Regions from separate parts of the Streptomyces sp. NBC_00094 genome, predicted to be linked through region 1. Evidence: riboswitches for the same ligand, from Rfam matches in the RefSeq annotation. Region 1 holds a riboswitch; each other region holds the start of a gene.
The links. Region 1 has a riboswitch for cyclic di-AMP ahead of OG580_RS04525 (C40 family peptidase). Riboswitches for the same ligand answer to the same signal wherever they lie in the genome.
Positions count from the first base shown of each region.

Region 2: linked by a shared signal. The riboswitch ahead of OG580_RS30485 (LysM peptidoglycan-binding domain-containing M23 family metallopeptidase) and the one ahead of OG580_RS04525 (C40 family peptidase) in region 1 are both predicted to bind cyclic di-AMP.
Region 3: linked by a shared signal. The riboswitch ahead of OG580_RS14075 (transglycosylase family protein) and the one ahead of OG580_RS04525 (C40 family peptidase) in region 1 are both predicted to bind cyclic di-AMP.

Region 1 is NZ_JAPEMB010000001.1:1,084,568-1,087,830, forward strand. Features, by position in the region: gene OG580_RS04505 (urease subunit beta) at 1-167, opposite strand, end outside; gene OG580_RS04510 (urease subunit gamma) at 181-483, opposite strand; gene OG580_RS04515 (hypothetical protein) at 535-855, opposite strand; partial or broken gene OG580_RS04520 (hypothetical protein) at 891-1,106, shown strand; cyclic di-AMP (ydaO/yuaA leader) riboswitch at 1,421-1,627, shown strand; gene OG580_RS04525 (C40 family peptidase) at 1,631-2,107, shown strand; gene OG580_RS04530 (ATP-binding protein) at 2,215-2,673, opposite strand; gene OG580_RS04535 (8-amino-7-oxononanoate synthase) at 2,845-3,263, opposite strand, start outside.
Region 2 is NZ_JAPEMB010000001.1:6,828,840-6,832,102, reverse strand. Features, by position in the region: gene OG580_RS30495 (STM4011 family radical SAM protein) at 1-86, shown strand, start outside; gene OG580_RS30490 (SGNH/GDSL hydrolase family protein) at 73-867, opposite strand; gene OG580_RS30485 (LysM peptidoglycan-binding domain-containing M23 family metallopeptidase) at 1,062-2,084, opposite strand; cyclic di-AMP (ydaO/yuaA leader) riboswitch at 2,089-2,278, opposite strand; gene OG580_RS30480 (tyrosine-protein phosphatase) at 2,640-3,263, shown strand, end outside.
Region 3 is NZ_JAPEMB010000001.1:3,273,092-3,276,354, forward strand. Features, by position in the region: gene eno (phosphopyruvate hydratase) at 1-732, opposite strand, end outside; gene OG580_RS14075 (transglycosylase family protein) at 1,042-1,767, opposite strand; cyclic di-AMP (ydaO/yuaA leader) riboswitch at 1,770-1,943, opposite strand; gene OG580_RS14080 (transglycosylase family protein) at 2,202-3,263, opposite strand, start outside.

The DNA of each region.
Region 1 (3,263 bases):
GCGGCGGCGCGGTCGAACTCCAGGCCGGGGTTGACCTCGGCGAAGTGGTAGTGGGAGCCGACCTGCACGGGGCGGTCGGCGGCGTTGAGAACGGTCACGCGGGTGACGGGGCGCCCCTCGTTGAGGGTCACGGGGTCCTCCGCGTACAGGATCTCTCCGGGGATCATCGGCGCGCCCCGCTCAGACGATCGGGTCGTGGACGGTGACGAGCTTGGTGCCGTCCGGGAAGGTGGCCTCGACCTGGACGTCGTGGATCATCTCGGGGATGCCGTCCATGACCTCGTCACGGGTGAGCACCTTGCGCCCGGAGGCCATCAGCTCCGCGACGGTGCGGCCGTCCCTGGCGCCTTCCAGGATGTGGGAGGTGAGCAGGGCGACGGCCTCGGGGTGGTTGAGCCGCACACCCCGCGCCCGGCGCTTCTCGGCCACGTCGGCCGCGACATGAATGAGCAGGCGTTCCTGTTCGTGCGGGCTCAGTTGCACTCTTCCACCTCACAGTCGTCGACCGGGACGGCACCCGGACAGCTGCGGACCCTACCCAGCGTCAACGCCGTGTTGAGCTGCGGAGAAGCGGTACGCGGCCGGACATTGCACGTTAGGGCGGAAGTTTTTCCGGCTCGTTAACTCCGGCTTTGCGTTTCCATGATCATCCGATCGCCGGGAGCTGCCGGGCACTCGCCAGGAGGCGCCGGGGTCGCGGTGATGGGCGGCGATGCCGAAGCGGCGTTGTCGGCCCGCGGCGAAGTCGATCGGGCGCAGCGCGGAGACCGGGCCGACCGCCCGCTCACCGCCGTATACGACGCGGTCGACCAGGTCGGCGAGCCACGGCACGATGCGGACGCTCTCCTGCGACATGGAGACCACCCGCCTCGGCCAGGCCGCCTCGATCGAAGATCAGTCCATCCAGAGATACGCATACCTATGGGGCGTTGCGTGCGGCTCAGGCGCTGGTGGGACGGGTCGAGGCGCCCCGCGAGGCCCTGACGCTCATGCATATACGGGGCGAGAACGAGGTGCGCGCGGGCACATTGGCGTGCGCCTCAAGGGTGTTGGACGGGGAGCACCGGACGGACCGGTTCACCGCCCCCCGGAGTCGGGCGAGTTGACATTCACGCGTGTCGTGTCGAGGGCCGGTCGGCCGACACGCGTCGCAGAATCCCTCCCCCGTTCGGCGTAGTCGACGAGTCGACACAGGAAGCGGGCGAGTTGCGCAACAGGTGTACGCATTTGGCGGAATCGAACGTTCCATCGCTGGTACGCGGCTCGTAGGCCAAACCTCCAAAGATCACAAAGGCTTCTTGTCCACCCGAATGGATCAGTCGTGAGGAGCCTCACATATCGCCGTTTCAGCTCGGTTTTCACCCATGTCGTGGGTCAAGATCCGTGACGACGACAAGCCCCCGCCGCCGCGGCGGGGCGGTCCGGGCGGACGCCGAGTCCTGCCGCTGTCCCGGACGTCTGGTCGACAGGAGTGGATCGGCAGGAGTGGAGGACCCAATCAGTACGGGACGTTCGCGCTGTTTTCGCAGCGGGGCCGTTCCTTGGGGTGAAGCCGCAGCCGCGGCCGGGCATCTTCGCCTGCCCGAACCCGACAGGTCATCCTTCTCAGGCGGCTGACGAAGGGTTGCGCATGACCGCGCAGATGCATGTCCCGTCCCTGCTGTCCCGGGCCGGAGCCGTCTCGGCTCTCACCCTCGCCGCCGTCGGCGGCACGTTGTTCGCACCAGGTGCGGCACCGGAGGCCCAGGCGGCGACGGCCTACGCGAACAAGGCATTGAACGTCGCCGCCGCCAAGAAGGGATCGCCTTACCGGTACGGAGCCACCGGACCGACACGGTTCGACTGCTCCGGCCTGACGCTCTACGCGTACAAGAAGGCGGGCAAGTCGCTGCCCCGCACAGCGCAGCAGCAGTACAACAAGACCCGGCACATCTCCGCCTCCAGCCGGCAGAAGGGGGACCTGGTCTTCTTCCACTCGGGCGGACGTGTCTACCACGTCGGCATCTACGCCGGCAGCGGCAAGATCTGGCACTCGCCCAAGACGGGCTCGTGGGTGAAGCTCGACAGAATCTGGTCGTCGAAGGTCTACTACGGCCGCGTCCGGTGACGGACCCCGGGCGCTGACCCCTGGTGAGTGAAGGGTGCGGTGGCGCCGCCGCACCTCTCACGGCCGGGACAGGCCCCCAAGCGCATCACAGCCCTCCGCGACACGCTTCAGAGGAGCTGCACGCCGGCCGAGCCGGCCCGGACGACGGCGGCCGTCCACGGGATCGTGATCCAGACCGTCTTGCCGCCCTCCTCGGTCGGGGTGACCGAGAGACGGCCGCCGGCCTCCGCCGCCAGGACCCGGATGATGACCATGCCGCGGCCGTTGTCCTGCTGGACCGCCGCCGGGAGACGGCGGGGCCAGCGGGGATGGCTGTCGGTCACACCGATGTGCAGCCGTTCCTCCCGCTCCAGCCGGAGGTCGACCGTGAAGGTCGGCGACTGCCCGAAGGTGTGCTGGACGGCGTTGGTGGCCAGCTCCGAGACGATCAGCCGAATGGAGTCCGCGGTCTCCGCGGCTCCGTCGAGCCCCCAATCGCCCAGGACGTCCGCGACGTACCTCCGTGCCGTGGGAACCGAGGCGGGATCGCTCGGCAGAGTGACGGATGCTTCCAGATGGTCTGCCATGGCGACGCTGTCCCTTTCCCACCGGGGACGCCGCCCCGGTTTGCGCTTCGCGTCAGAGTGCCACCGATCGTGCCGCCCCGGGTGGCGTTCCACCACGATATGTGCGCATCTATCGCCCGAAGCGGTGAACTCTGCTGCCCGGAAACGCTCTTGGGCACCCTGGCCGACGGGTCAGACGGCGTCGGGCGCCGTCCGCAGGATCGTCTCCACCGCCCGCGCGACCTCGGCGTCCGTCAGGTCGGCGCGGGCCGTGAGACGCAGCCGCGAGATGCCGTCCGGGACGGACGGCGGCCTGAAGCAGCCGACCGCCAGGCCCTGTTCGCGGCAGTCGGCGGCCCAGCGCAGCGCCGCCTCCGGCGAGGGGGCGCGCACCGACACGACGGCCGCGTCCGGCCGGGCGGCCGTCAGTCCGGCCGCCGTGAGCAGCTCGTACAGGGTGGTGGCGACCGTGCGCGCCCGCCCGGCGAGCTCCGGTTCGGCGGCGATCAGCCGCAGGCTCGCGAGCGCGCCGCCCGCGGCGGCCGGTGCGAGACCGGTGTCGAAGATGAAGGTGCGCGCCGCGTTCACCAGGTGCTCGACGACTCGGGCGG
Region 2 (3,263 bases), 5.7 Mb from region 1:
TCCCGGCCGGCGGTCCGTCGCCTCTCGGAAGACCTCTCGGAAGACCTCTCGGAAGCGCTCTCGGAGCGGCTCTCAGAGAGGCATGAGGTCGGGGCGCTTGGCCTCGACGTGGTCGCCCGAGCTCTCGCCCCGCAGCCTGCGTCCGATCCAGGGCACGAGGTACTCCTTGGCCCAGTGGATGTCGTCGCGGCGCACCTCCAGCGTGCCGCGCGGGGGGCGCGGCGGCCACGGCTGGTCCGGGTCCGCGGGCACGGGCATGCCGAGGACCTGCGCGGCGCGCAGGGCGACCCGGGTGTGGCCGTCGGGCGAGAGGTGCAGCCGGTCGTCGTCCCAGGCCTGCAGGTCCTGGACCGACTTGAGGGACCACAGGTCGAGCACCGGGCAGTCGTAGCGGTCCGCGATGGACCGGACGTGGGCGGTGTAGGTGGCGATCTTGCCGCGCAGGTGCCGGAGCACGGGGATGTCACGGGTGTCGAAGCCGGTGGTCACCATCACGGTGCCGACGGCGGAGGTCAGGTCCGCGACGGCGCGCTCGAAGCGCTCGGCCACGTCGTCGGGGTCCGTGCCGGGACGGATGATGTCGTTGCCGCCGGCACAGAAGGTCACCAGGTCGGGGGCGAGTTCCTTCGCCCGGGGGACCTGTTCCGCCACGATCTGATCGAGAAGGCGCCCGCGTACGGCCAGGTTGGCGTAGCGGAAGGCGTCGTGCTCCGGCAGCTGGTCGGCGAGCAGGACCGCGAAACGGTCCGCCCAGCCGACATACGTCCCGTCGGGCCCGGGGTCTCCGACGCCCTCGGTGAAGCTGTCACCGATCGCCGCGTACGACCCGAATGCGTTCTTGTCTGTTGATCTCGAATCGTCTGCCACGGGAGCACATCCTTCCCTTTCGGCTGTGACCTACGCGACCGTAAGGAAGGGTTGACGGAGCGTGAGATATGCCACCGATAAAGATTCCGCCAAGCCGGAATAGGTCTCGGAATGTGTCAGGAACGCCGAAGGCCCGGCAGGAAACGCCGACGGCCCGGCACAGGAGTGCCGGGCCGTCGTTCGAGCGAGGGGTCTCAGATGGAGACGCCGTGCTGGCGCAGGTACGCGAGCGGGTCCACGTCGGAGCCGTAGCTCGGCGAGGTGCGGATCTCGAAGTGGAGGTGCGGTCCGGTGGAGTTGCCGGTGGAGCCGGAGAGGCCGATCTGCTGGCCACCGCTCACGGACTGGCCGGAGGAGATGGCGAGGGAGGAGAGGTGCGCGTACTGCGAGTAGCTGCCGTCGGCGTGCTGGATGACGACCTCGTTGCCGTAGGCGCCGCTCCAGCCGGCCGAGACGACGGTGCCGGCGCCGACGGCGCGGACGGTCGTACCGGAGGAGGCGATGAAGTCGACACCGGTGTGGTAGCCGGAGGACCACATGGAGCCGGAGGCGCGGTACGGGGTGGAGATGCCGCCGCTGACCGGGGAGACCCAGCCGGAAGCGGAGGCGGAGGAGCCGGTGGAGCGCGACGAGGTCGACGCGTCCGACTGGGCGGCGGTGGAGGTCGGGGCGGAGGAGCGCTCGCTGCTGCGGGAGGCGCGGGTCTCGTCGCCGGAGCCCTGCGAGGAGCTGCTCTTGCTGCTCTTCGGGCTGCTCTTCGGCGTGCTCTTCGGGGCGGCGGCCTTGGGCGCGGCGCTCTTCGGAGTGGCGGCCGCGGTGCTCTTGGCGCCGAGGGTGAGCTTCATGCCGGGCAGGATCAGCGAGGGGTTCTCACCGACGACCTGGCGGTTGTCCTCGTACAGCTTCTGCCAGCCGCCCGAGAGGTGGTGCTCGGTGGCGATCTTCGACAGGTAGTCGCCGCTGACGACGGAGTACGTCGTCGGCGCGGCCTTCACGGCGGCGGCGGGCGCGGCCTGGAGGGCGGCGGGGGCCTTCGCCTGAGCGGCGACGGCCACGACCTGGCCCGACACGGCGGCCGGGGCGGCCGGCTCGACGGCGTGGGCGGCGGTCGCACCGAAGAGCGGAAGGGCGACGACGGCACCTCCGGTACCGGCGGCGACGATTCCACGCGTGATGGGGTTGATCTTGGGGCGGCGGTGCTTACCGTTCGCGGGCATGACGAATTCCTCTCCGGCGCCTACGAGGTGAGCTGTCGGGTTCGGACTGGAGATGCCCGGCCGCGTTCTCACGCGGCTTCACCCCAAAGCCGTCCTGCGTCGCGGGACCGGCGTACTTCCTGGGTCCCCCGCTCCTGCCACGTTCGGGATGAGTGCGGATTCCGGACGGTGGCAGGATTCGGCGGTCCGACCGGATTGACGGTGACGCTAGACGAGTGGGGTCGGAGCGAACAAGCCGTAAATATCGCCCGGCATTACCTCGGTCGAATTCCGGGCGGAAATCCGGTCACCCTCCGTCGATGACGGTCCTTCGATTTCCTTTTTCCGTACGGGATTTGCTCCGGGCCGTCAGCCACGATCCGTCACCTCTATGACCCTGCTCACGCGGCACCCCGTCATCTCACCCTCAAACAGGGCTTGTTCTACCCAACATCCCATTTCGGACAGATCGCCCATTCCCGTCCGAGGGGGTGCGCTACCCCCTCCCCACCTGGATGATTGCCCTAGGAACCGATCTCGCATCGGGCGCCCGAACGTCGACACCCAGGAGCATCCGTGACGCAGCAGCTGCCGCAGGTCCCGCCCACCGAAGCGAACGAGCCCGAGCTGGCGGAGGTCCGCAACTTCCGGGACGTGGGCGGCCTGCCGACGACGGACGGGCGCGCCGTGCGGCCCGGTCGCCTCTTCCGCAGCGGCCACCTGGCCCACGCGACCGAGGCGGACGCCGCCTTCCTCGCCTCGCTGGGCCTGCACACCGTCTTCGACTTCCGCAACGAGGCCGACGTCAGGATCGAGGGCGCGGACGTCGAACTCCCCGGCGTGCGGAACGTGAACATACCGCTCAACGACCCGGCCGACGGCAAGGAGTTCTGGAAGCTGGTGCGCGACGGCGACATCGCCCAGCTGCGGGAGATCCTGGGCGACGACAAGGCGGCGACCCGAATGTCCGACTCGTACCGGAAGATGGTGATCGAGCGGACCTCGGAGCACAGCCGGATCCTGCACGCCATGGCGGAGGAGAGCGTCCCGGCCCTGATGCACTGCGCCGCGGGCAAGGACCGGGCCGGCCTCTCCATCGCCATCACGCTGCTCGCCCTCGGGGTCGAGCGGGAGGCGATCGAGGCCGACTACGTGAAGTCGAACGACCCGCACCGCCGCTACAAGGTGCGCCGCAGCTCC
Region 3 (3,263 bases), 2.2 Mb from region 1:
GTCGAGCGCGAGCGCGACGTCGGAGCCCGGGGTGTAGCCGGCCTCCTTGATGGCCTCGACGATGAGGTCCAGGGCGGCGCGGTTCGACTCGAGGTTCGGCGCGAAGCCGCCCTCGTCGCCGAGGCCGGTGGAGAGGCCCTTGCGCTTCAGCACGGCCTTGAGGGTGTGGTAGATCTCCGCACCCCAGCGAAGGGCCTCGGAGAAGGACTCCGCGCCGATCGGGGCGATCATGAACTCCTGGATGTCCACGTTGGAGTCGGCGTGCGACCCACCGTTGAGGATGTTCATCATCGGAACGGGCAGCAGGTGCGCGTTCGGGCCGCCGAGGTAGCGGAAGAGCGGGAGGTCCGAGGCCTCGGCCGCGGCGTGCGCGACGGCGAGGGAGACGCCGAGGATGGCGTTGGCGCCGAGGGAGCCCTTGTTCTCGGTGGCGTCCAGGTCGAACATGGCCTGGTCGATCAGGCGCTGCTCGGTGGCGTCGTAGCCGACGAGCTCCGGGCCGATCTGCTCGATGACGGCGAGGACGGCCTTCTCGACACCCTTGCCGAGGTAGCGGTTGGGGTCACCGTCGCGAAGCTCGATGGCCTCGAACGCACCGGTGGAGGCACCGGACGGAACAGCAGCACGGCCGGTGCTGCCGTCGTCGAGGCCGACCTCGACCTCGACCGTGGGGTTGCCTCGGGAGTCCAGGATTTCCCGGGCTACGACGACGTCGATGGACGGCACGAGCATCTCCTTCTGGGATGTGACGCTGGATGTGACGCAAGGTCGGTGCAGGGTCGCTTGGCCTTGCGACAAGAGCCTAACCGGCTCCGGGGGTCCGGCCGGCCGTGCGCCCGCCCCCTGGGACGAAAAAGGACCCAAGGGCATGCATCCCGGGACGAACGACCCCGGATCTACTGGACAGTAACCGTCAATTCCCCGTGAAACGCGGAAACCCCGGTCCGGCGCGCACGGGGGAGAGTGCGCCGGACCGGGGTGGTCACCGCGGGAGGGTCGTCGGGGCCGGGTGAGCCGCCGGACTCACACGGGCCGCCGGCCTCACTTGAGGTGGAGCTGCTGACCCACGTAGATGAGGTCGGCGTTGTCCACGACGTCCTCGTTCAGGTCGAAGAGCTTGACCCAGCCGCCCGTGACGCCCTGCGCCTGAGCGATCTTGCCGAGGGTGTCGCCGGCCTTGACCCGGTACTCGCCGTCACCCTTCTTGACCGTCTTGCCGGTCGGGGTGGTGAGGGTCTTCTTGGTGGCGGCCTTCGGCGCGGCGTGCTGCTGCGTGGTCTTCTTCGGGGCCTGGCGCTGCTCGCTGCGGGTGGTCGGCTGCTCGGCCGTGCGCTCCTGCCGCGGCTGCTTGACGGTCCGCTGCGGCGCGCTCTCGGTGGCTTCGCCGCTGTACGAGGTGCCGGAGAGGCCCACGCCACAGCTCGGCCAGGCACCCTTGCCCTGGCCCGCGAGGACCTTCTCGGCGATGGTGATCTGCTGGGACTTCGACGCCTGGTTGGCGTTCGGGGCGTAGGCGGTACCGCCGTACGCGGCCCAGGTGGAGCTCGAGAACTGCAGGCCGCCGTAGTAGCCGTTGCCGGTGTTGATGGACCAGTTGCCACCGGACTCGCACTGGGCGACGCGGTCCCACTCGGAGGACGTCGCGGCCGAGGCGGTGCCCGCGGTCATCAGCGGGGCGGCGACGGCGACACCGGTGACGCCGACGAGCGTGACGACCTGGGTGGCCTTGGAGGGACGACGGTGTTTGCCCTTGGCGGAAAACAGCATGGAATTCTCCTCACCGACGCCTACGAGGTGAGCTGTCGGGTTCGGGCCAATGAGTTGCCCGGCCACGTGTCCTTGCACGTGGCTTCACCCCAAGCCGATCGTCGGCCGTCTGTCTCAACGGCCGGGGTCGGCACTTACCTTGGGTCCCCCGCTCCTGCCTTCGGCGCTTACGCGACGACTGTTCCCATCAACCGACGGCAGGATTCGGCGTTTCGGTCGACGGGGCCCGCGGTGGCGAGCGGTTACGACCGTAGACACAGACCCACCGGAAGTTCAAAGAGGCGTATTGCGGAAATATCGCCCCTACTTGCCCTCCGGTGGGGGCTGTTTGCGCAGGTGGGAGGTGACGGGAGCAAAGTTCGCGGACGTGACACGCCAGTTGGGGCGAAGAGACCCATGTCTCACTTGCCCAGAACTGGACATAAGCCCCTGAACTACCCCGCCTGCTCGGCCGAACCGTTCGTCAGGTCAAGGCTCTGACCAGGGACGATGAGGTTCGGATCGGCGCCCACGGTCCCGCGGTTGGCGTCATAGAGGGCGTTCCAGCCCCCGGGGAGTTCGTTTTCCTGTGCAATCTCGGACAGGTTGTCACCGGGCCGCACCGTGTAAGCGCCCGAAGCGTCCTGACTGTCCGTTGCGCCCGCATTCGTCACCCCGTCAGGCGTGGACGCCGTGGCGGAGCTTTCCGCCGACTTGTCCGCCTCCGAAGCGTGTCGTCCGGATTCGGGCGATGTGCCCGTTGCGCCCGTTGCGCCGGTTTCATCCGGAGCCGCCTCGCCCCGGTGCTTGCCGGTTCCGGGCGTGGCCGACGAGGTGTCACCCGTCGACGTTCCGGGCGTTCCGGGCGTAAGGGACGCATCGGGCGTCGCCGGGGTGGTCGGCGACGTCGTCGAGCCCGGGTCCGACGGCGTACCGGGAGTGACCGGCACCACGGGAGCGGTCGGGCTGACCGGCGTCGCGGGGGTGACGGGCACGACGGTCGCGGCGGGGTCCTTCGACGCCTGGCCGGACCCGACGGAGCCGACGGTCCCGGGGGACGCGGCGGATCCGGTCGGCGCGGTGGTCACGGCCGACTCGGCGGCCCTGGCCGCGGCGGAGACCTCCTCGGGGGTGACCGGGACGCCCGCGGTCCGGTTCGACTCCGCGACGGGCCCGGTGGGCGCCTTCGTCGCGGTGGCCGGGCCGGGGTCCACGCCCGTGGCCTTGCCGTCGTTCCTCAGGCCGGCGATCGGCGCGCAGGTGGCCCAGTCGGTGCTGCCGGCGGCGAGCGCCCTGTCGGCGACCGCGATCTGCTGGGCGCGGCTGGCGAGGTCGGGGCTGGGCGCGTAGGCGAGGCCGCCGTTCCGCTCCCAGCTGTCCTGCGTGAACTGCAGGCCGCCGTACATCCCGTTGCCGAAGTTCGCACTCCACTGGCCACCGGACTCGCACTCGGCGACCCGGTCCCAGGTGGCGGAGTCGGCGGCGGAGGCGGAGCCGGTGGCGAGCAGCGGCAGCGC